DNA from 4 places in the Bradyrhizobium sp. USDA 4472 genome. Region 3 is predicted to be linked to each of the others. Evidence: predicted binding sites of a transcription regulator. Region 3 holds the regulator's gene; each other region holds the start of a gene.
The links. Region 3 encodes LexA, which represses DNA repair genes until DNA is damaged. Its sites were predicted from a motif close to TGTTCNNNNTGTGTTCNG; they were not measured.
Positions count from the first base shown of each region.

Region 1 (5,365 bases), 3.1 Mb from region 3:
TTGGCGATCTTCGGACGCTCGAGCACGCCGAGCGCCTCGACGAGCTGATAAGCGATGCCGCGGGCGATACCGGTGACGTCCTCCGCCTTCGACAGCTCGAACATCGGCCCGAGCAGCTTCTCGATGTGGGTCTTGAGCCACAGGTCGAGCCTCGCCTGCACCTTCTCGCGGGGGCCACCCGTCAGGCGCTCGTCGGAGATGATGCGGATGCGCGGATGCAGCGCCTCCTCTGCGGCGGTCAGCCGCGCCACGGCATCGCCGGTCCAGCGAATGGTGCCATCGGAGGTCAGCACGAACTGGTCGTCCGGCGCGTTGCCCAGTTTTTCGGCGCGCGTATTGATCTCGCCGGCGAGCACCGCTTGCGCGGCAGCCTGCAAGGCTTTCGCATCGGAGCCGGCTTCCGCCGCATCCGGTGCAAAGGTGAAGCCATCGAGGCGGCCGATGACATGGCCTTCGACGATGACTTCGCCGGTCTTGCCGATTTCCGTATTCAAGCTCGTGTTCTCCCGCAGGCGGCGCATCAATACACTGGTCCGGCGATCAACGAAACGCTCAGTCAAGCGTTCATGGAGCGCATCCGATAATTTATTTTCGACCTCCCGCGTGGTCCCCTGCCAGCGATCGGGGTCTTTCAGCCAGTCCGGCCGGTTGGCGACGAAGGTCCAGGTGCGGATTTGCGCGATCCGGGCCGACAGGGTGTCGATATCGCCGTCGATGCGGTCGGCCTGGTCGACCTGTGCGGCGAACCAGGAATCGGGGATGCAGCCCTTCTGCATCAGGAAGCCGTAGAGCGTCGTCACCAGCTCGGCATGGGCGGCCGGCGACAGCTTCCGGTAGTCCGGGACCTGACAGGCCTCCCACAGCCGCTCCACGGCGGCCTTGCCATGCGCGATATCGCGCACTTCGACGTCGCGAGCGGCATGGTCGAGCACGCGCATATCTTCGGCGATCGGGGCGCGCGTCAGCGTCTCGTGGCCGGGAGCGAGGTTGAGCGAGACCTGGAGCGCGGCGAGGGAGGAGAAATCGAGCTTCGAGTTGCGCCATTGCAGCATCTTCACGGGGTCGAAGATGTGGTTCTGAAGCGCGTTCACCAGCTCAGGCTCGAACGGGCCGCAGCGGCCTGTCGTCCCGAACGTGCCGTTGCGCGTGGCGCGCCCGGCACGGCCGGCGATCTGCGCGAACTCGGCCGGCGTGAGGCGGCGGAACTGATAGCCGTCGAACTTGCGGTCGGAGGCGAAGGCGACGTGGTCGACGTCGAGATTGAGGCCCATGCCGACGGCGTCGGTGGCGACGAGATAATCGACGTCGCCGTTCTGGAACATCTCCACCTGCGCATTGCGCGTGCGTGGGCTGAGCGAGCCCAGCACCACGGCGGCGCCGCCATGCTGTCGCTTGATCAGCTCCGCGATGGCGTAGACCTCGTCGGCGGAGAACGCGACGATCGCAGTCCGGCGCGGCTGGCGCGTGATCTTGCGATCGCCTGCGAATTCCAGCTGGGACAGCCGCGGCCGGGTGATCATGGAGACGCCGGGCAAGAGCCGCTCGATGATCGGCCGCATGGTCGCAGCGCCGAGCAGCAGCGTCTCGTCGCGGCCGCGGCGGTTGAGGATGCGGTCGGTGAAGACGTGGCCGCGTTCGAGATCGGAGGCGATCTGGATCTCGTCGACGGCGAGGAAGGACACATCGAGGTCGCGCGGCATCGCCTCGACGGTCGACACCCAATAGCGCGGACTTCTCGGCTTGATCTTCTCCTCGCCCGTGACCAGCGCCACGGCCTCCGGGCCGACGCGGGCGACGATCTTGTTGTAGACCTCGCGCGCGAGCAGGCGCAGCGGCAGGCCGATCATCCCCGAGGAATGCGCGAGCATCCGTTCGATGGCGAGATGGGTCTTGCCGGTGTTGGTCGGCCCGAGCACGGCGGTGACGCCGGCGCCCGGCACGCGATCGGACAGCGCGCGGTCGGAGGCGAAGGAGGAGGACGAGAGGGGCATATCTGGCTGATCAGGTAATAGCTGATGGGGCGAATGTCAGTGCTGTCTCGGACGGGTGGGCAACTGTCTCACTTTGCGACGCTTTTCCCGTTCGCTTTAAGCTTCGGAACGACTCTAGAACGAATCGCGGCCGAATCGCTGACTCCCCCGGGAGTCCCGATACGTTCACGCAACATGTCGCGGGACTCTTGTTTCCATCGCACTAGATGGAGTTTTGCGCAGTCGCACAAGCGGCGTTTCGATGACGGATTTCCTTAAATTGGGGATGGCGCGGAGTCGAATCAGAATCGGGGAGGAGTCAATTGGATTCCCGGGAATGGTGGGCTCGAAGGCATGTCGCCGAAACAACCCCATGCACAGTAGGTAAGTCATTGATATTACTGAGGCGGGGGTCTCCCGCCGCATCCGTCGTCCTGAGCTGCGCGCAGCGCCGTGCCGGGAGCCCCGAAGGATGGACGGCCCGGACGGCGCGGCCGGATTGCGCGCGGAAAACAGTCGGGCTGTGGCCCTTCGAAGGCCGCTGAAGAAGCGGCCACCTCACGGGGTGACGGTCGAGGCGTATGTGAGCGGCCAATACCTACTGCGTCTTCGCGACCCGTGGCGGCTGGGCCGTGGTGACGAAGCTGGTCGCCTCCAGCATCGCCGGCCCGAGCGGCGTCGGCACTTTCAGCCAGAACGGGACCAAAACCCGTGTTCCCGCCACCGGCGCCAAGGCGATCTCGATGTTGCGCTGGGCGGCGAGGTATTTGATCACGGGGCGGTCGGGGATGTAGCCGGCGATCGGCACGAAATACAGCGCGCAGACCACCACGGGGCCGTGATAGCCCTTCTCGGCCTTCACGGTCTCCATGCGCTTGAAATCGAGCTTGAGCTCGTAGCGCATGCGGCCGTCAAAGACGGGCGCCGAGCCGTGGCAGGCCTCCGGCGACACGGGATCGCCGTTTCCGGGCACGCGCACCAGCGAGGCCGTCATCGGATCGAACACGCCGCGCCGATGCGCCTCGGTGACGACGATGCGATCAGGATCGACAGGCGGCTCCGGAATGATGCCGAACTCCTTCACATTGCCCTTGTCGAGGGTGATGTGGATCTCCTCGGTCTTCTTCGAGGTGGTGGTGGAGGCCTGGTAGGCGGTCGCGACCAGCGCGCCGTTGACGATGCGGCCCTGCGCAGCGCCGGTGCCGGACCCGCCCGCGAACGACTTCAGGATGCCGGTGGTGCCGCCGGAGGCCGCAGCCGAGAACACATCGTCCTGGATATCGATGTTCCAGGCGCCGCGGCCGACCGGAATGCCTGCCAGCGAGGCCTCATATTGCGCCTCGAGCTTGCCTTGCGCCGCTGCGGGCGCGGCCCCCCACGCCAGCACCAGGCCGCCAAGAGCGGCCAGAGCCAGCCGGCCGGCCGCGCGCAGCCGGGGCGGAATGAGCGGGGTGGTGTGCACGAGACGATCCAATCGGGAAGCGAGTTGTTGTTACTTAAGCCTGTTGCGGCGCCAAGCAATGCATCCAGAAGCCACAGGCCGGGAACTCACCGGACTCTTTCGGAGGAGATTGCGCCCTTTATGTGATGGTAAGGCACTTTAAACATTGCCGTTTTGGTGATTGGAGGGGGTGCGTCAGGCGGGCGCACCTCGCCCACCCATTCCGCTGTCATACCCCGCGAAAGCGGGGTGTCCAGTACGCCGCGGCGGATCTGGTGAAAGCGAGCTCTCAAACGCCGGCCTCTGGGATACTGGATCGCCCGCCTGCGCGGGCGATGACACCTGTCATGCGGCCTGAGATCCCGGGTTCGCGCGCCCGCGCGCCCCGAGATGACGGGCCAAAAACGGCCCGTCACCTTGACGTCCCGCCCCTTCCCCCCTATACGTCCGCCCGCTCCCTGCAAGGACGAAAGAATTAGCCCCCGTGGCGCCCCTGATGGCGGCCGCAATCGTTGGGGGATCGAACGAAGGATTTCTAGCATGTCTCGCCGCTGCGAACTGACGGCCAAGGGCCCCCTCGTCGGCCACAAGGTCAGCCACTCCAACATCAAGACCAAGCGCCGCTTCCTGCCGAACCTGGTCAACGTGACCTTCATCTCGGAAGCGCTGGGCCGCAACGTGCGCCTGCGCGTTTCCACCAACGCGGTGAAGAGCGTCGACCACAATGGCGGCCTCGATGCCTACCTGCTCAAGGCCAACACCGCGGCCCTCTCGCCGCGCGCCGTCGAACTGAAGCGCGCCATCGAAAAGAAGGTCGGCGACGCGCCGGTCAAGAAGGCCAGCTAAGAGATTTTGAATTTGGGCGGGGGCTAGGTTGCGTCGCGTGGCGTAGGCTTGGCCGAGTAGAGTTGAGTGGCGGCCGGATCGAAAGATCCGGCCGTTTTTGTTTTGTGGGCTCGGGCAATCTTCGTCCAAAGTGGCGCTACGACAAGTTGTGCTATGGAGATACTCTCGCGACCAATAACAATCGCACAATTCGCTTGGGGGAGAAGTGGCGACGGTCAAAACCAAATCGATATCCATCGAGAGCCTTCCACCTCCCACTCCTTGGCCTAAGGCAAACGCTCGTCTGCTCGGACTAGGCGTCGGTCTTCCTGTCGACCCACTGGATCGCCTAGCGCAGTTTAGCCCAGATGAGTTTGAGCGTTTCACCCTCGAGTGAAGGACGAGTCGAGTTTGATGAGGCAACCTACGACATCGTTGTTGATGGTCAGTCTCGACAGTCGCACGGCAAAGGCTTTCGAGCAGTTCTTCATTCAGCATTCGTGGTCGGGCTATTAAGGTGCTGCAGGAACAACAACCGTCCTCATCTTGGCACAATAATCATCGACTCCCCTCTTGCTAGCTACAAGAAGGGGAACGTTGGGGATGGACGCCATGCGGATGGGGGTCCGGATGGTGGGCATTGAAGAACTCGACGATGCTGAAGCCGCACTTGTTTGACGGAGAAGCGAATATTCCGCTTCTCGAAGTACGGCGTGTGGGTTTGCCAGACTCGCGAAGCCTACCCCCGAAAATCAATGCTCCGCAACACGATCCCCGGCGGCGTGCCTTCGAACTCGGTCGCGCGGTACTTGCTCGCGGCGCGGGCTTCGATGCGGTCGCGAAGGCGGGTGAACTGGGCTTCGCGCTCGTGAGGGCGGGTCTGCGGGCCGCGTTCGAGATCGTCCATGGCGGAGGTCGAGATCGCGCAGGGGATTTCCTTCGCGCCGTCCTGCATCGAGAACTGGACGATGCCGCGGTCCTGTTCATGGCCGATGAAACGGCCGCTGGTGAGGGGCATGGGATACCTCCTTTACGACTCCAAGGTCGTACCGGCCTTGGTTCGCAATTGCGCACGGGCGCAGGGAGCCACTGGCCGGTCGGCTTCATTCAAGCACGGCTGCGGCACGCG
Region 1 covers NZ_JBSSAM010000001.1:2,998,131-3,003,495, reverse strand. Annotated here, with positions in the region: gene ACVWZ4_RS13735 (helicase-related protein) at 1-1,991, opposite strand, end outside; gene ACVWZ4_RS13730 (DUF3108 domain-containing protein) at 2,569-3,378, opposite strand; gene rpmB (50S ribosomal protein L28) at 3,952-4,257, shown strand; partial or broken gene ACVWZ4_RS13720 (GNAT family N-acetyltransferase) at 4,855-4,972, opposite strand; gene ACVWZ4_RS13715 (DUF1488 domain-containing protein) at 4,976-5,254, opposite strand.
Region 1: a site for LexA is predicted at 2,096-2,113, ahead of ACVWZ4_RS13735 (helicase-related protein). Genes of this name have one in related genera too.

Region 2 (5,365 bases), 110 kb from region 3:
TGATGTTGTTGAGCTCGTCGATCGTCAGCGACGGATTGTCGATCAGCGCCACGCAGGCATCGATGACCTCGCCGAGATTGTGCGGCGGGATATTGGTCGCCATGCCGACGGCGATGCCGCCGGCGCCGTTGACCAGAAGGTTCGGGAACCGAGCCGGCAGAACGACAGGCTCCCGCTCGGAGCCGTCATAGTTGTCCTGGAAATCGACCGTATCGTCGTCGATGTCCTCGAGCAGCTTCAGCGCGATCTTGGTCAGGCGGGATTCGGTGTAGCGCATGGCCGCTGGCGGATCGCCGTCGACCGAGCCGAAATTGCCCTGCCCATCGATCAGGGGCGCGCGCATCGAGAAGTCCTGCGCCATGCGCACCAGGGCGTCGTAGATCGCCTGGTCGCCATGGGGGTGGTACTTACCCATGACTTCACCGACGGCACCGGCGGACTTCTTGTGCTTCTTGTCCGGGGTGTCGCCGCGATTGTTCATCGCGTAGAGGATGCGGCGATGCACCGGCTTCAACCCGTCGCGCGCATCGGGCAGCGCACGCGATACGATCACGCTCATGGCGTAATCGAGGTAGGACTTCTTCATCTCCTCGTAGATCGAAACGGGGCGAATGTCCGAGGGTTGCGCCGGCTGGTCGCCGGGCTTGTTGTCGTCGTCTGCCAAGGGGAAATCCGGTGAGATTCTATCTGGGAATCATATAGCGCATCGAGGCCCTGATAACCACCCTCGCGAGGCCAGGGAAGCGCTTTTTCCGTCTATTCTTCCAATAACTTACGTCCCTGAAGCGGGCATCTTGGATGAGCCTGGAATCAACCTTCCAAAATCGCCTCGGACGGGCGGTCGAGCCGTGGGCGAGTGCGGCCGTTCTGCCGCTTTGCAGCCCGCGCCCCGACTTCATCCCAAACATGAAGCGGGCCCGCAAATTCCGAGCCCCTTCCGTCGATTAGTTGGGTTTACTGACGCGACGTGGAAGGTGTTGATCAACCTGACCAGCGCACCCTCATCGCCCGGACCATTCCTAGAACGGGATGTCGTCGTCCATGTCATTGTTGCGGCCACCACCGCCGGCCGCCACGGGCCGACGCGGTGCGCTGCTGACCGGACCCGACGAGCCGAAATCGCCGCCCGGCTCGTCACCGAAGCTGCCGCCACCTCCGCCGCCGCGGCCGTCGAGCATCGTCAGCGTCGAGTTGAAGCCCTGCAGCACGACCTCGGTGGAGTACTTCTCGACGCCGCTCTGGTCGGTCCATTTGCGGGTCTGGAGCGCGCCTTCGATGTAAACCTTGGCGCCCTTCTTCAGATACTGCTCGGCGACCTTGCAGAGCCCTTCATTGAAGATCACGACGCGGTGCCACTCGGTCTTTTCCTTGCGCTCGCCGCTGTTCTTGTCGCGCCAGGTCTCGGAGGTGGCGATGCTCAGATTCGCGATCGGTCGCCCGTCCTGGGTGCGGCGGATCTCCGGATCCTTGCCGAGATTTCCAACCAGAATGACCTTGTTGACGCTTCCCGCCATCGCCGCTCTCCACTCCAATGCCACTGAATTTCGAAAAGGCGCGCCCGCGCTGCCGCCTGTTGGGCCGACCCTATACGCTTACAAGCGCCGATCGGCCCACCACGCCCTCGGTTATCCCCACATATAGCACCGACCGGGCCTTCGTTCCAGATTTGTTCCCATCGAAATGGCTGCGACCCAAGCGTCCAAACCCTGCGCCGCAGTATGACCACATCTTGGGGGGAATCGGACCGTTACACTCAATACACCCGCTGGCGTTGCATTCCAGACCGACCGGATCGGCCACAATGTCGACATCGGTCTCGTCCGCCTCACTTACCGCTTCGGCAGCCCGGCAATCGCTGAATACGGTCATCAAGTACTGATCCCCAAAGCACTGATCCCTCTGAATCCATTCGAGGATCGAAGGCCGGCCTCGCGCCGGCCTTTTGCTGTTTCTTCCAGCAAACGCCACGTTTTGCGCCTGTTGTGGCTTTTGAGAGACACAACTTGCGGCTTCAGTGGTGTAAGCAAGACGTCAGTTGGACGACGTCCGCTGCCCTTCCGACGCACGGAAGGCAACAACAGAAACTGGGACTGGGATAAGTTGAAAATGAAAAAGGTTTTGTTGGCTTCGGCCGCTCTGTTCGCCCTCACTGGCGCCGCTTCGGCTGCCGATCTGGCGGCTCGCCCCTACACCAAGGCTCCGGTAGCTATCGCTTCGATCTACAACTGGAGCGGCTTCTACATTGGCGCCAACGCTGGTGGCGGCTCCAGCCACAATTGCTGGGACACGACCAGCGTCGGTGGCGCTACTGTCCCCACGACGAGCGAAGGTTGCCATGACGCGACCGGCGCTCTCGCCGGTGGTCAGATCGGTTATCGCTGGCAGTCCGCCGCCTGGTTGTTCGGCGTCGAAGCGCAGGGTGATTGGGCCGATCTGAAGGGTTCGAACACCAGCTCGCCCGCCGCGTTCTTCCCGCTGGTGAACAATACCAAGATCGACGCCATAGGCCTCTTCACCGGCCAGGTGGGTTACGCTTGGAACAACGTCCTCTGGTATGTGAAGGGCGGTGCGGCCGTCACCCACAACAAGTTCAGCGGCACTCTGGCCGGTGTCACGGTCGGCGACGCGAGCGACACCCGTTGGGGCGGCACCATCGGCACCGGCATCGAGTTCGGCTTCGCGCCGAACTGGTCGGTTGGTTTTGAGTACAACCACCTGTTCATGGGCAAGCACAACGACAGCTTCACGGTGGTCGGCCTGCCCTTCCGCGCCGACAACATCAAGCAGGATGTGGACATGGGCACCGTCCGCCTGAACTACACCTTCGGTGGCCCGGTGGTCGCGAAGTACTGATCCTCGCAACCGACGTCACAACGTCACGAAAGGCCGGCCTCGTGCCGGCCTTTTTGCTGTTCCATTCGGTGCAATTGCCATCAGCTGCTGCCAAGTCCCGCCAGCGCCACAACAATCCGTTGACGATTCGCAAGTCCCTCTGGAAATCCCTCCCCGTTCTTCCTACGTTCGCTCACATACCCATTGGCGCCGATCCCGGTTCCGGGCGAAGCGCGCCGGAACGTTGGCGCGGTCGCTCGCTCATGGGATTCTTCGAGGGCAACGGGATGGATGAAGTGATCAAGGCGAAGCGCCAACAGCAGAACGCGGGCTCCAGCCTGCGCGCGATTACGATCCGTGGCGCGCGCGAGCACAACCTCAAGAATATCGACGTCGAGATTCCCCGCGACAAGCTCGTGGTTTTCACCGGCCTCTCCGGCTCCGGCAAATCCTCGCTCGCCTTCGACACCATCTATGCGGAAGGCCAGCGCCGCTACGTCGAATCACTGTCGGCCTATGCCCGCCAGTTCCTGGAGATGATGCAGAAGCCCGACGTCGACCAGATCGACGGCCTGTCCCCGGCAATCTCGATCGAGCAGAAGACGACGTCGAAGAATCCGCGCTCGACCGTGGGCACGGTCACCGAGATCTACGACTATATGCGCCTGCTCTGGGCGCGCGTAGGCGTGCCCTATTCGCCGGCCACGGGACTTCCGATCGAAAGCCAGACCGTCTCGCAGATGGTCGACCGCGTCCTGGCGCTGCCGGAAGGCACCCGCCTCTATCTGCTGGCGCCCGTCGTGCGCGGCCGTAAGGGCGAGTACCGCAAGGAACTCGCCGAATGGCTCAAGAAGGGCTTTCAGCGCGTCAAGATCGACGGCACTTTCTACGAGCTGGCGGAAGCGCCCACGCTCGACAAGAAATTCCCGCATGACATCGACGTCGTGGTCGACCGCATCGTGGTGCGCGCCGATATCGGCCAGCGCCTTGCCGAAAGCTTCGAGACCGCGCTGAAGCTCGCCGAGGGCCTCGCCGTCGTCGAGTTCGCCGACGCGCCGGCGGCAGCGCCGGCGGAAGAGAAAAAGAAGACGGCAAAGATCCACGACAAGAGCGGACCCGAGCGCATCCTGTTCTCGGAAAAATTCGCCTGCCCTGTCTCGGGCTTCACGATCCCCGAGATCGAGCCCAGACTGTTTTCCTTCAATAATCCCTATGGTGCCTGCCCGGCCTGCGGCGGCCTCGGCGTCGAGCAGCATGTCGACGAGGACCTGGTCATTCCCGACAAGGAGATCGCCATCGGCAAGGGCGCGATCGCGCCCTGGGCCAAGTCATCGTCACCCTATTACGTGCAGACGCTGACGGCACTCGGCAAGCACTACAAGTTCACGCTCACCACCAAGTGGAAGGATCTGCCCAAGAAGACGCAGAACGCGATCCTCCATGGCTCCGGCGACGACGAGATCAAGTTCTCCTATGAGGACGGGGTGCGCTCCTACGACACCAAGAAGCCGTTCGAGGGCGTCATCACCAACATCAACCGCCGCTACCGCGAAACCGAGAGCGAGTGGGCGCGGGAAGAACTCGCAAAGTATTTCCACGACGTGCCCTGCGGCGCCTGCAATGGTTTCCGGCTGAAGCCCGAGGCGCTCTGCGTCAAGATCGGCGGCAAGCACATCGGCGAGATCTCGGAGCTGTCCGTGAAAGGCGCCGGCGCATGGTTCGAGACCGTGCCTGATACGCTGAACGCGCAGCAGAACGAGATCGCCGGGCGCATCCTCAAGGAGATCCGCGAGCGCCTCACCTTCCTGCTCGACGTCGGCCTCAACTATCTCACCCTCTCCCGTTCCTCCGGCACGCTGTCCGGCGGCGAGAGCCAGCGCATCCGCCTGGCCTCGCAGATCGGCTCGGGGTTGACGGGCGTACTTTACGTGCTGGACGAGCCGTCGATCGGCCTGCACCAGCGCGACAATGCGCGCCTGCTCGACACCCTGAAGCGGCTGCGCGACCTCGGCAACACCGTGATCGTGGTCGAGCATGACGAGGACGCGATTCTGCTCGCCGACCACGTGCTCGACATCGGCCCGGGCGCCGGCATGCACGGCGGCAACATCATCGCCGAAGGCACGCCCGCGGAGATCATGCGCAACCCGAAATCGCTCACCGGCAAATATCTCACCGGCGAGCTCGAGGTCGAGGTGCCGGAGCGGCGGCCACCGAACCATCGCCGCACCATCAAGGTGGTGAACGCGCGCGGCAATAACCTCAAGAATGTCACGGCCGAAATTCCGCTCGGCCTATTCACCGCCGTCACCGGCGTCTCCGGCGGCGGCAAGTCGACGCTGCTGATCGACACGCTCTACAAGGCCATCGCCCGCAAGTTGAACAATGCCAGCGAAGGCGCAGCTCCGCACGACCGCATCGAGGGGCTCGAGCATATCGATAAGATCATCGACATCGACCAGTCGCCGATCGGCCGCACGCCGCGTTCGAACCCGGCAACCTACACCGGCGCCTTCACGCCGATCCGCGAATG
Region 2 covers NZ_JBSSAM010000001.1:6,176,872-6,182,236, reverse strand. Annotated here, with positions in the region: gene gyrA (DNA gyrase subunit A) at 1-664, opposite strand, end outside; gene ACVWZ4_RS29075 (single-stranded DNA-binding protein) at 1,020-1,514, opposite strand; gene ACVWZ4_RS29070 (outer membrane protein) at 2,107-2,853, shown strand; gene uvrA (excinuclease ABC subunit UvrA) at 3,120-5,365, shown strand, end outside.
Region 2: a site for LexA is predicted at 3,008-3,025, ahead of uvrA (excinuclease ABC subunit UvrA). Genes of this name have one in related genera too.

Region 3 (5,365 bases):
CGCGTCGCGACGGCATGCAAGCTATAGTCACACATCGGGTGCTCCTCATCGGGGATAGCAACCCGCGCCTCTGTCCTGGAGGCGCCGGCCTCTATCAGAGTTGAAGCCTGCAAGGCTCTGCTTGGTTGTAGGCAAATCTGCGGCTCCGATCCGCGAGCCGCAATCACATTATCTTTCCCGAACGGCTGGGAACAAAGCTTGCCTCCGTGCATTTGGGAGGCTTCGCGCTCAGCGTCCGGCCGGCGCGGACCAGCCGGAATATTGCCAGCCGGGCTGCGCCTGTTGCTCGATGGCGTTGCGGGCATCGCGGATCTGCGCGCTCGTCGCCTGCGGCACCTTGCCGAGGCGATGCTGCGCATGCGCAGCAAAGGCGTGCGATCCGGACGCTGCGATCAGCGTCATCGTGACGGTGCTCAGGATGATCTTGCTCATCATTCTCTCCTCAGTCTCCCTGGAGGCCCATCGAAGCGAGTGTGCTTCGTTGCGGCATGCCGGGGATGTAGGGCTGGAGAGGTGGCGGGATAATCTGTGCAGAACCAGAAAGTCTATCCAGCCGGAGCGGACAATCGTCCGCTCCAATCGTTGATCGCAGTCACCGATCGCGCGAGAACGTGGCGCTCAGTACTTGCGATAGAGACCGATCAGCTTGCCCTGGATCTTGACCCGGTTGGGGGGCAGGATGCGGACCTCATAGGCGGCATTCGCTGGCTCGAGCGCGATCGAGGCGCCGCGGCGACGGAAGCGCTTCAAGGTGGCTTCCTCGTCGTCGATCAGGGCGACGACGATGTCGCCAGTGTCGCAGCTCTCGTTGCGCTGGATGAGGGCCATGTCGCCGTCGAGGATGCCGGCGTCCACCATGGAATCGCCGCGCACTTCGAGCGCATAGTGCTCGCCCGCGCCGAGCATGTCGGGCGGAACGCTGATAGTGTGGCTGCGGGTCTGCAAGGCTTCGATCGGCGTACCGGCCGCGATCCGGCCCATGACGGGCACCGCGACGGGACGCTCGCCCTCATCCGCCGGCGGGCTCGACGTCATGCGCACCTTGCCGAGGTTGCCCTCGATGACGCTCGGGGTGAAGCCGCGGCGATTGCCGGCGGCGGCCTGGAGCTCGGGCAGCTTGATCACCTCGATCGCGCGGGCGCGGTTGGGCAGACGGCGGATGAAGCCGCGCTCCTCGAGCGCAGTGATCAGGCGGTGGATGCCCGATTTCGAGCGCAGATCGAGCGCGTCCTTCATCTCGTCGAAGGAGGGTGGTACGCCGCTTTCCTTCAGCCGCTCGCTGATGAACCGCAGGAGCTCGTATTGTTTGCGCGTTAACATCTCGACCAAAATCCCCCTGGTGATGTCGTTCAATTCCGAGACGCTGAATTCAGCCATAAGCCGCTACATGCTCGAAACAAATCATGAACGGACACTATATGTTCGATACATGTTCCGCAACTGCTTAATTTGCCGTGAACGCGACGAAGTTCGCGGAACGCACGCGAACGAAGCGGTCAGACGGGCAGCCGCAGCACCTCGCAAGCGGTGCCTGCTTCGGCCTTCGGCGCGAACGGTGCGCGCACGAGAAGTGCCTGTGCCGCAGCCAGATTCGAAAGCAACGAGGAGTCCTGATGATCGACGGGAACGGCGACCAGCGTGCCGTCGTCACGCTCTGCCAGCCGCGCGCGCAGATAATCTTCGCGCTGATCGTTGGCGCCGACATCGCGGCCGAGCACGGCGCGCTCGCGGCGATGATGAACCACCGAACGCCCCGACAGCGCGCGAATCAGCGGGACCAGAAACAGGAAAGCGCAAACGTAGGATGATACGGGATTGCCGGGCAGGCCGATCACGCGCATCGATCCGAGTTGCCCGTTCATCATGGGCTTGCCCGGTCGCATCGCGATCTTCCAGAACGCCATCGAGATACCTTCGTCCCTCAGTGCCTGTTGCACCAGATCGTGGTCGCCCACCGAGGCACCGCCGGTCGTGATCAGGATGTCGGCGCCGCTCTCGCGCGCGCGACGGATGCCCGATGTGGTGGCGGCAAACGTATCGGCCGCGACCCCGAGATCGATCGTGTCGGCACCTTCGCTGCGAGCCAGAGCATGAAGGGCATAGCCATTGGAATAGACGATCTGGCCGTGGCCGGGCGTCGAGCCCGGCATCACCAGCTCATCGCCGGTGGCGAGAATTGCGACCGTCGGCCGGCGGCGGACCGCGAGTTGCGGATGGTTCATCCCGGCGGCGAGTGCGAGGTCGCGCTCCGTGAGCCGCGTGCCGCTGCGCAGGAGCACGTCGCCCTCGCGGAAGTCGATGCCGGCCGGGCGGATGTGTCGTCCGGTGATGGCGGCTTCCTTGATCGTGATGCACTCGCCGTCGGCGACGGTGTCCTCCTGGATCACCACGGCATCCGCGTTATCGGGAACGACGCCACCGGTGAAGATCCGCACGGCTTCGCCGGCGCCGACCCTTCCAGCAAACGGCCGGCCGGCTGCGACTTCGCCGATCACCGTGAGCCGTGTGTCGACCTCGGCCGCATCGGCCGCACGCACGGCATAGCCATCCATCGCCGACATCGCCTCAGGCGGCTGCGTCCGCCGCGCCGCGACATCGCGCGCAAGCACGCGATGAAAGGCCCGATCGAGCGCGACTGTTTCCTCAGCCAGCGGCTCCGCTCCCGCGAGCACGGCAGCAAGCGCATCGGATACCGGCATGAGGGCCACGGTGAAAACTCCAGCTACGCCCATTCGGGCAAATCAGCGGCGAGAGTTCTAGCCGAGCGGGAGCGTCCAGGCAAAGCAGCCGCACAAGATGATTTATCCCACCCCTGGAGCCGTGGGACGAAGCTGGAGGTTCAGCCGGGGCATGATCTGGAGAGCGACGCATACCGGCACAACGACGGCCAAGGCAAAGACAAGAGCCGTGGCCAGCATCGGTCAGGTCCCCGGCGGCTCGCTCGGACTGACATCAGGCGCTTTGGGATTCTTGTCGGGCATTGGATCGGCCTGGGCCTTCAGGTCGGCGGCCTTGCTGATCAGTTTTGCGGAGAGCTCAGAATTCGAGGTGGTCCTGGCGTATTTCATCAGCAGGGAGGCCTGCTTGGTGAGGTAGGTTTTGCCCAACACGATGATAAGTCCAATGTAGAATTCCCAACGGACTATAGAGTCCGGAGCCGGGGATTCCGTTCCCGGAACTCTGTACAAAAATGCACAAAGGGTTTTGGTTCCCGAGTTCCAGTGAAATTGCCTCCGGAATCAGAGCCGGGTTGCCAAGTCAGATCCCCAGCGCCTTCAGGGCATTTCCGACGTCGGTCGGCGAGGTCACATGCACCGCGGTCAGGCCGCGCGCCCGTGCACCTTCCACGTTCTCGGCGAGATCATCGAAGAACACGATGCGGTTCGCGGGCACCCCCATCGCGGCGACGACATGGTCGAAGGCCTCCGCATCGGGTTTGCGCAGCCCGATGCTCGAGGACAGGTAGAGCTCGCGGAAATGCCCGAGCAGGTCGGCATATTCCTTCGAAAAAAAGTCCACATGGGGGCGGTTGGTGTTGGAGAAGGCATAGACCGGCATCTGCTTCGCCGCACGCGGCAGCAGCTCCGCAATATCAGGCATCTCGCCGGCGAAGATCGCGTTCCATCCTTCGAGGAACTGCGCATCCGAGATGCCGATGCCGAGCGATGCGCGCAGCGAGGCAAAATAGTCCTCGTCGCTGATCTTGCCGACCTCGTGCAGCCGGTAGGCCTCGCTGTCGCGCATATAGCGCGCGACGATGGCTTCCGGCTCGCAGTCGGCATGTCGCGCCCAGCAGGTGATCGCCTTGGAGAAATCGATGTCGAGCACGACGCGTCCGAGATCGAACAGAAGCGCATCGGCGCTACCAGGCGAGAGCGAGGTCACTTGCGTCCTTTCCATCAGTATCGGTAGGGTTCGTGGTCGAACAGCGGGAATGCGCTGAACACGCTCGGCGCGTTGGTTGCGGTGGCCGGGTGCAGACAGGATTTGTCGACCTCGGCGAAGGAGGTGGCGCCCAGGAGACCGAGGCAGCGCAGCACCTCGTCCTCGAGCAGCTCGAGCATCCGCGCCACGCCGGTCTCGCCCGCCGCAGCCAGTGCCCAGCATTGCAGCCGGCCGATGCCGACGAGGTCTGCGCCCGCCGCGATCGCCTTGACGATGTCGGTGCCGCGGCAGATGCCGCCATCGACCATGATCTTGGCGCGGCCCTTCACCGCTTCGACGATCTCGGGCAGCACATGCATGGCACCGCGGCCGTGATCGAGCTGACGGCCGCCATGGTTGGAGACGTAGATCCACTCGACGCCGTGATCGACCGCGATCTGCGCGTCCTCGGCAGTGGCGATGCCCTTGAGGATCAACGGTATCCGGAACTTGTCCTTGACCATTTTCACGGTCCGCCATTCCAGGCCCTTCTGGTAGTCGCCTCCGGTGGCGCGCAGACGGCTCTCGCGAACGTAGCGCTTGGCGATGTCACGCTCGCGACGGCTGTAATGGGCGGTGTCGACGGTCAGGCAGAAGGCGGCATATCTGGCCTTCTCGGCGCGGCTGACGACATCGGCCACGAACGCGTCATCGCCGCGAACATAGAGCTGGTACATGCGCAACGCATCGGGGGCGGCTTCGGCGGTCTTTTCGAGGCCAGGTTCGGAAACCGAGCTCAGCATATGGGCGGCGCCGAATCTGCCGGCGGCGCGGGCAACGCTGGCGGCTCCAAGCGGATCGAAGATTTCCAGCGCGCCGACAGGCGCAAGCACGACAGGCAGGCGCATGTTGCGGCCGAACTGCTCGACGGAGCCATCGACCTTGCGCACGTCACGCAGCACTCGGGGGCGAAAAGCGATCTCGTCCAGCGCCATGCGGTTGCGACGCATGGTGGTCTCGGTCTCGGCCGCACCGACGATGTAGTCCCAGGCGTTCTGGTTGAGGTTGGAGCGCGCCTTCCGGATGAATTCGTGCAGGTTCTGGAATGGCTCGTTACTGGCGCCGAGTTCGACATTCCGTTCCGGCCGGGGCGCGTCGTTCATTGTTGTCCTCCCGAGAATTTGAAGTCTTACGCCATCGCCTATCCCGTTCGGCCTTCCAAAACCATCCTAAACTCGCATAGCTGCGAAGCGTCGTCGGCCGACCGATTCCCGCTGTCCGGGAGGGCTGGTGTCCGAACGTTGCCAAATGTTTAGGTCCAGGCGAAGGGATTTTCATCGCGTGCCCGCCGGCGTGGCAGGCCGGCCTTGAAGAAACCAGAATGATATTGTGAGAACCGGGCTGGATCGCCATTTGGATGGCGGCTGCCAAGCCTCAAAAGAACCGCTAAGCGAAAAGGCCACCCATTCCATGCGGAAAACCCTGCTGTTCCCCCTGGGCG
Region 3 covers NZ_JBSSAM010000001.1:6,069,496-6,074,860, forward strand. Annotated here, with positions in the region: gene ACVWZ4_RS28515 (hypothetical protein) at 1-35, opposite strand, end outside; gene ACVWZ4_RS28520 (hypothetical protein) at 229-432, opposite strand; gene lexA (transcriptional repressor LexA) at 619-1,320, opposite strand; gene ACVWZ4_RS28530 (molybdopterin molybdotransferase MoeA) at 1,497-2,708, opposite strand; gene ACVWZ4_RS28535 (hypothetical protein) at 2,922-3,110, opposite strand; gene ACVWZ4_RS28540 (HAD family hydrolase) at 3,259-3,900, opposite strand; gene ACVWZ4_RS28545 (alpha-hydroxy acid oxidase) at 3,900-5,027, opposite strand; gene ACVWZ4_RS28550 (S41 family peptidase) at 5,335-5,365, shown strand, end outside.

Region 4 (5,365 bases), 4.8 Mb from region 3:
ATTGGCATGCTTGAGGTGCGAATAGTCTGCGTCGCCGGTCAGCAAAGCTGATCGTCCGCTCGTGAGGGTCGCAAGGATGGTCAATCCGCTGTCGTTGAGATCGGAGGGGCGGCCGCCGCTTCTTACCAATTCGCCAAAAGGAAAACGGATCCTTGCGTTGGCAGGGCGTACGACCAGATTACCCCTCTGGTCCAGTATATGTGCCAGGCGCGCGGCACCAGGTCCCAGCCGCTGGTCCGGGACAATCCAGCGGCAGCCGAGCAGATGCGGGAGAAGGAGCGCGCCATGGAGATGATCCCAATCCCAATGCGAGAGCACGATCGGAAGCTTCTCGGCTCGATCGACAACGAATCTGGATGGAAAAGTGTGGCGATTGAAAGAGATCGGAAATCCGACATCGAAGTGCAGAATTGCATTACCGCCATCGTCGCACAGAGAAATGAAATTTGCCTGGCCAACATCCCTGACCCGGATGGATGTCGCTTGTGGCAGGTCTTTGAGGATGGCTGAGACTTCGGCGGGCGTCGCCGGGGGCGGAAGTGCCGCACAGGCCGTAGCGAGCGGCTCCGGCAATACCAGCCGCGGGGCCGCTGCGGCACCTAGGGGTTGGGGCCTTAAGGGGTGCGGTGGCGCCTCGCCGGGAGTGTTGAGCAGCCGCGCGAACATCAGAACTCCCCGGGCATGCATCGAATAACCATTACCCTCGAGTTGAGCATGCCATGCCGGCAGACCATGGCCCTTGGGCCTGAGCTCGAGATGAAACCAATCGCCTGGCTCTGGCGTTGCGCCCGCAAAGCGATCAAACCGAGCCGGCGTCGTCACCACACGCAGGAGTGCAAACGGCTTGGTCTGTCCAGCACGAAAGCCGTTCAGGAGCTCTGGTCCGCTCGCGTCGACATAATCGGCATCGATGCAATCAAATTCGAAGGATACGCGGCGATGCGGGCGCGTGCTCAATGAATCCACCCGCGACACGCGGGCGTATAGTCTCCTATTGGGAAACTCCGGAGGATCTGGCGGGATATCGAAAAAGAAGAAATCGAAGATGGCCTCCTAATATCAAGCGCACGCCCCAGACGACCCTGGTCATATTTTCATAGCGGGCAGACGGTCAGCTCTCCGTTCCAGGCTCGTCCGAGAAGGCCTCGAGATAGAGGCCCTCGATCTTCGTGACTTCGTCTGGCATCAGCTGGGAGAATTCATTTTCACGAGCGCGCTTTGAAAGCCGCCCTTCATTCTGCTGCAAGAATCCAAGGAGGTTGTTGAGGGTCCGCTCCGGCATATCGACCATGTTTTCGACGCCCGCCCGGAACGTATCGAAACTCCGTAAGAACCGGGTTTCCCTCGGAAGATCCTGTTCGATGGTCCTCTGCACGCATTCGTACAGGAACTCCGCATGCGGCGTTGCATCGAAGAAGCGGTAAAAGTCAGCGGTATCGTTCAGGACCTTGACGTTGCCTTGCGGAGTCGGCTCCCATTCTATGCACGTAAGCAATCTACTCGAATAGCTTTCCAACACGTCCTTGTATTCGCCGATCTTGTCGAGAATGGCTGCCGAAACCGGAAAATGGATGCCGGCAGGATTGAAGCCGCGCCGTCCCAGAACATGGTGCATCAGGTATCGGTGAATGCGGCCATTGCCATCCTCGAATGGGTGAACGTAGACAAATCCGAAAGCCAGCACGGCGGCGGCGATGACAGGATCAAGCTCATTTTCCGCCGCCTGATCGAAGGCGATCAATCCGCGCACGAGGGGGGCAATATCTTCGTGGCGTGCGCTGATATGATCCGGAATGGGTCTTTGCGTCTCGCGGTCATGCTCGCCGACAAAGCCACCTTCGTTGCGGAAGCCGAGCTTTACGAAGCGCTCATCACCGATGACGATCCGCTGCAGGCGCAGAAACTCCGCCTCGTCGAGCGGCGCCCGTCCTGCTTCGCCGATGACCTTGCCCCACCGCTGGATGCGATCCTGTGGCGGTCTTTCTCCTTCGATGACGTAACTCGACTTCGAGTCCTTGAGGAGAAGGAAGGCGGCGGTTCGCGCGAGCAGATCCTTCGGGACCTGGCTCACCACGACGCGGGCGCGCTCCTTGAGGTCCTGTGCAACAAATTCCGTCAGCACTTGGGTCTTGAAAACGAGCGGGCAGAAGTCCGATGTGCCTGGCAGATTATTACGGACGCGATGCCGTACCGAATTCTGCCCAGAACTCGCATACTGGAGTTCGGTATCGACGGCGTCGACATAGGAGACCTTGTCTGCTGTGGGCAGATTAAGCTCACGCCCCAACAACCATTCATAGAGAAACCAGATGCGGCGCGTGTAGAGTCCGGTCGGCTTCTGCTTCACAAGGTCTGCAATCTCGTCCTCCTTCACGGTGAGGAAGAGTCGCTTCAGGATGGCAAGGTCTAGTCCTTCGTTCTTGAGTGCGAAGGTGAGATGTCCCTCGAGGCTGACGTCCGGCGCATGACGTGGCGTGTAGATGCGCCATCCACTTTGCTCGAGGATGCGGTGCTTTGTGCCGGTGGCGGAAAGCAAGCGTGGTATCGGGACGGACAGCCGGTAGGCGTCAATTAGTGCTGCGTAGCCGGCGGGGGTCGCGGACTCTGGCAGCCTTCGATCATGAAAAACGCTCACAGGGCCTGAAAATTGTAGCGGCATTGGCTCAATCCATGAAAAACGTTCTCGGCCGTGAATTTCGTTTGCCATCTCGCCTTCCGGCCGAAATTAGATCTCACACCATGAAAAAGCTTCCCGCAAGCTAAATTTTACGAAAAATATTCACGTCACCCGAATTGCGGCATCGGACTTGGGCGAGTGAAGACCCTCAACAAATCGAAGAGCCGCCGCGCTCGACCGCGCAATACGCTAATTGCATCGTTGTCACAATTAAAAGTAGAATTTCTGACAAAAGTGCAGGATTCTTAACGGGATGCGACATAATTGGAAGAGAATCGCAGATTGCCAACGTTCTCCATTTGTTCTAGGGTGATTTATGGCCTCCCTTACTGAGCAGGAGTTCGAAAGCCTGCGCATTGACCAGAGCGTATTTCATATCGTCGGCCCCGGAGAGGAACACTTGCAGCTGCTCACGGCTTTCGATGCCGGCCAACACGCGCCCTTTTTCCTGGGCCGTGCCGGATCGGTCAACAGTGGAAATCGATACGAATTCATGGCGGACTCACCGGTGCGGGCGCAACTCGCACGGATCGGCCGGGATAAAGCAACTTTCCAGGAGGAAAGCGAGAAGCTCGCAACGGCGTTCAATGAAGCTCACGACAGCACGGCTGTCGGCGCCTTCCTGATCTTCTCGCTATCCTGCTCGAGCGGCCGGCTGTTTGCCCTTTTGAAATTCGAGGACGAGAAGGTTCTTACCTACGACTACGATATCAGCCGCGGACGTTCGGGAAAGCCCCGGCCGACCTTCGGCGAAATCGAGCGGACCTTTGTTCAAAATCGCAACGCTTTGCAGAAAGCCGCGCTCATCAAGCTGCGCAAAGACGGCGACGAAATCTGCGTTGTCGATCGTCAGAATCCGCAGCGGCCTGCGGCTTATTTTGAGCGATTCTTGCTGGTGCGGCGCCAGCGAACGGAGGAGGAACTGACCAAGGCAATCGTCGATGTCACGCGCAACATTGCCTACAAGCACAAAGACATCCTTCCGCAGGGCACCATGAAAAATCTGGCGCAACGCCTATTCGATGCCAGCCAGTCAGGTGGTTCAGTCGACGGCGAAAGCGCTCAAAATTGGCTGAAAAGCATTTTCGGACCGCTGCCCGACGACAGCCCGGTCGTGACCGACTTCAAGGCAAGGCTGAAACGTGAAGGAATGGCAGGAGAATCGTTCGTCCTCCAAAAGAACGCGATTCAGGCGCCCAGAAACCGCCGCGTCGAGACGGCAAGCGGGGTCAAACTTACCTTCCCCGTCGGTTTGACGCCGTCCGTAATTTCGGTGAATCCCGACAGGGGCGAGATCATCATCAAGGACAAGATCACACTCGATGACTTCGAGCTCAACACATCTGCTCGAACGCGTTCGTGAGCTAGTCGCGAACGGCACCTCGGCGGACGAACGTGTTGACGCCCTTGTGTTGCGAGGGCGGCTGCCGTCCGCCGGTGCGCAGGTGGCCTGGCTCGCCTTCGCCGACGAAGTCCCATCGCCGTTCTCATCATTGCAAGTTTATAATCCGGCCTTGGGTGGCGATCTCGTCACGGCGGATGTCTTCGATGCGACACGCGAGGTCGTGATCACGCTTGGAAAGCCAGCCGCCCCAGCTTGCGCCTTCTTTATTTTCCAATCGAGTATTCCACATTATTTGACGCAACGGTCTGTCCTGCCCCGTCTCGCGATCGTCGATTTCAATTCCACACAGGCATTTCGCGCGCGAGGACTGGAAGTCGCTTCATGGGATTTGGCGCAGCCGGTTCCGCCTCCGGAATCCCTGCTTGGTCGCATCGACCCCACTCGCTATGTACGCGACTTTGTTCCGGATCGTGAGGTCGTCACCGATCTCAATCCCTGGATGCTGGTGGCCGCACCGGCAGCTTCATCGCCAGGGTATCAATCATGGGAAACGGTGGCTGCGCGCAGATTGTTAGGCGGGGACGGATGTCGAGGCACGCCACCTGCTCTTTTCCGGCGAGTTGGCTCGGGCGAGCCGTCCTCAGCAGGATCTTGTCACGACATTGGACCAAGCGCTCGAGGCGGCTAAGGCAGCCTATGAAGCTCACGTCCAATCGTCGAGCCGCGAGACTCTGAAGGCGCTGGCCGATCTCCGCAAAACGGTTGTTGATGAAACACAAAAGGTCGCACAACGAGCGCAGGATCTTGCGGCGACACTCTGGCGCGACTTGGCCGTCTCGGCGGCGCCTTTCATATTGAAGATCGTGGGTGACGCGGCCAAGACGCCTGGTCCTCTCATCTCTTCCCTGTTCTATTTTGCTGCCGCAATATTCGTCGGTTTGTCATTCGCGTTACAGTGGCGGATCAATGGGGCGTTTTTCGAATGCCAGGCTTCTTCCCGGCGGAGCTGGATGCAGAGCCTTTATAGCTACATCTCGGTTCGCGAGCGGGAAGAAATCGCGGAAACGCCGATCGAACAAGCGATGAAAAACTATCGTGAGACCCGCGGCGTCCTGCTTGTTGTGTATGCGGTGTTGGTCATCGCTCTCGTTGTCGCCGGCGTGCACACCTTATACGATGCAACGCCCCCACCTTCGAGCCCCGCCGCAGGCGTCGCGCCAAGCCCAGTACCAGTTGCGCCACTTCCGGCAAAGCGGCCGTAATTTCGAGAAACTTCTGTAATTTGAGGGGTACGATCTACGCCGCGAAAGAAATCGTCTCTCTTGAACGACCTGGTCAGCGAT
Region 4 covers NZ_JBSSAM010000001.1:1,228,530-1,233,894, forward strand. Annotated here, with positions in the region: gene ACVWZ4_RS05520 (metallo-hydrolase/oxidoreductase) at 1-957, opposite strand, end outside; gene ACVWZ4_RS05525 (Fic family protein) at 1,112-2,659, opposite strand; gene ACVWZ4_RS05530 (nucleoid-associated protein) at 2,994-4,040, shown strand; gene ACVWZ4_RS05535 (hypothetical protein) at 4,000-4,710, shown strand; gene ACVWZ4_RS05540 (hypothetical protein) at 4,685-5,284, shown strand.
Region 4: a site for LexA is predicted at 2,967-2,984, ahead of ACVWZ4_RS05530 (nucleoid-associated protein). Genes of this name have one in related genera too.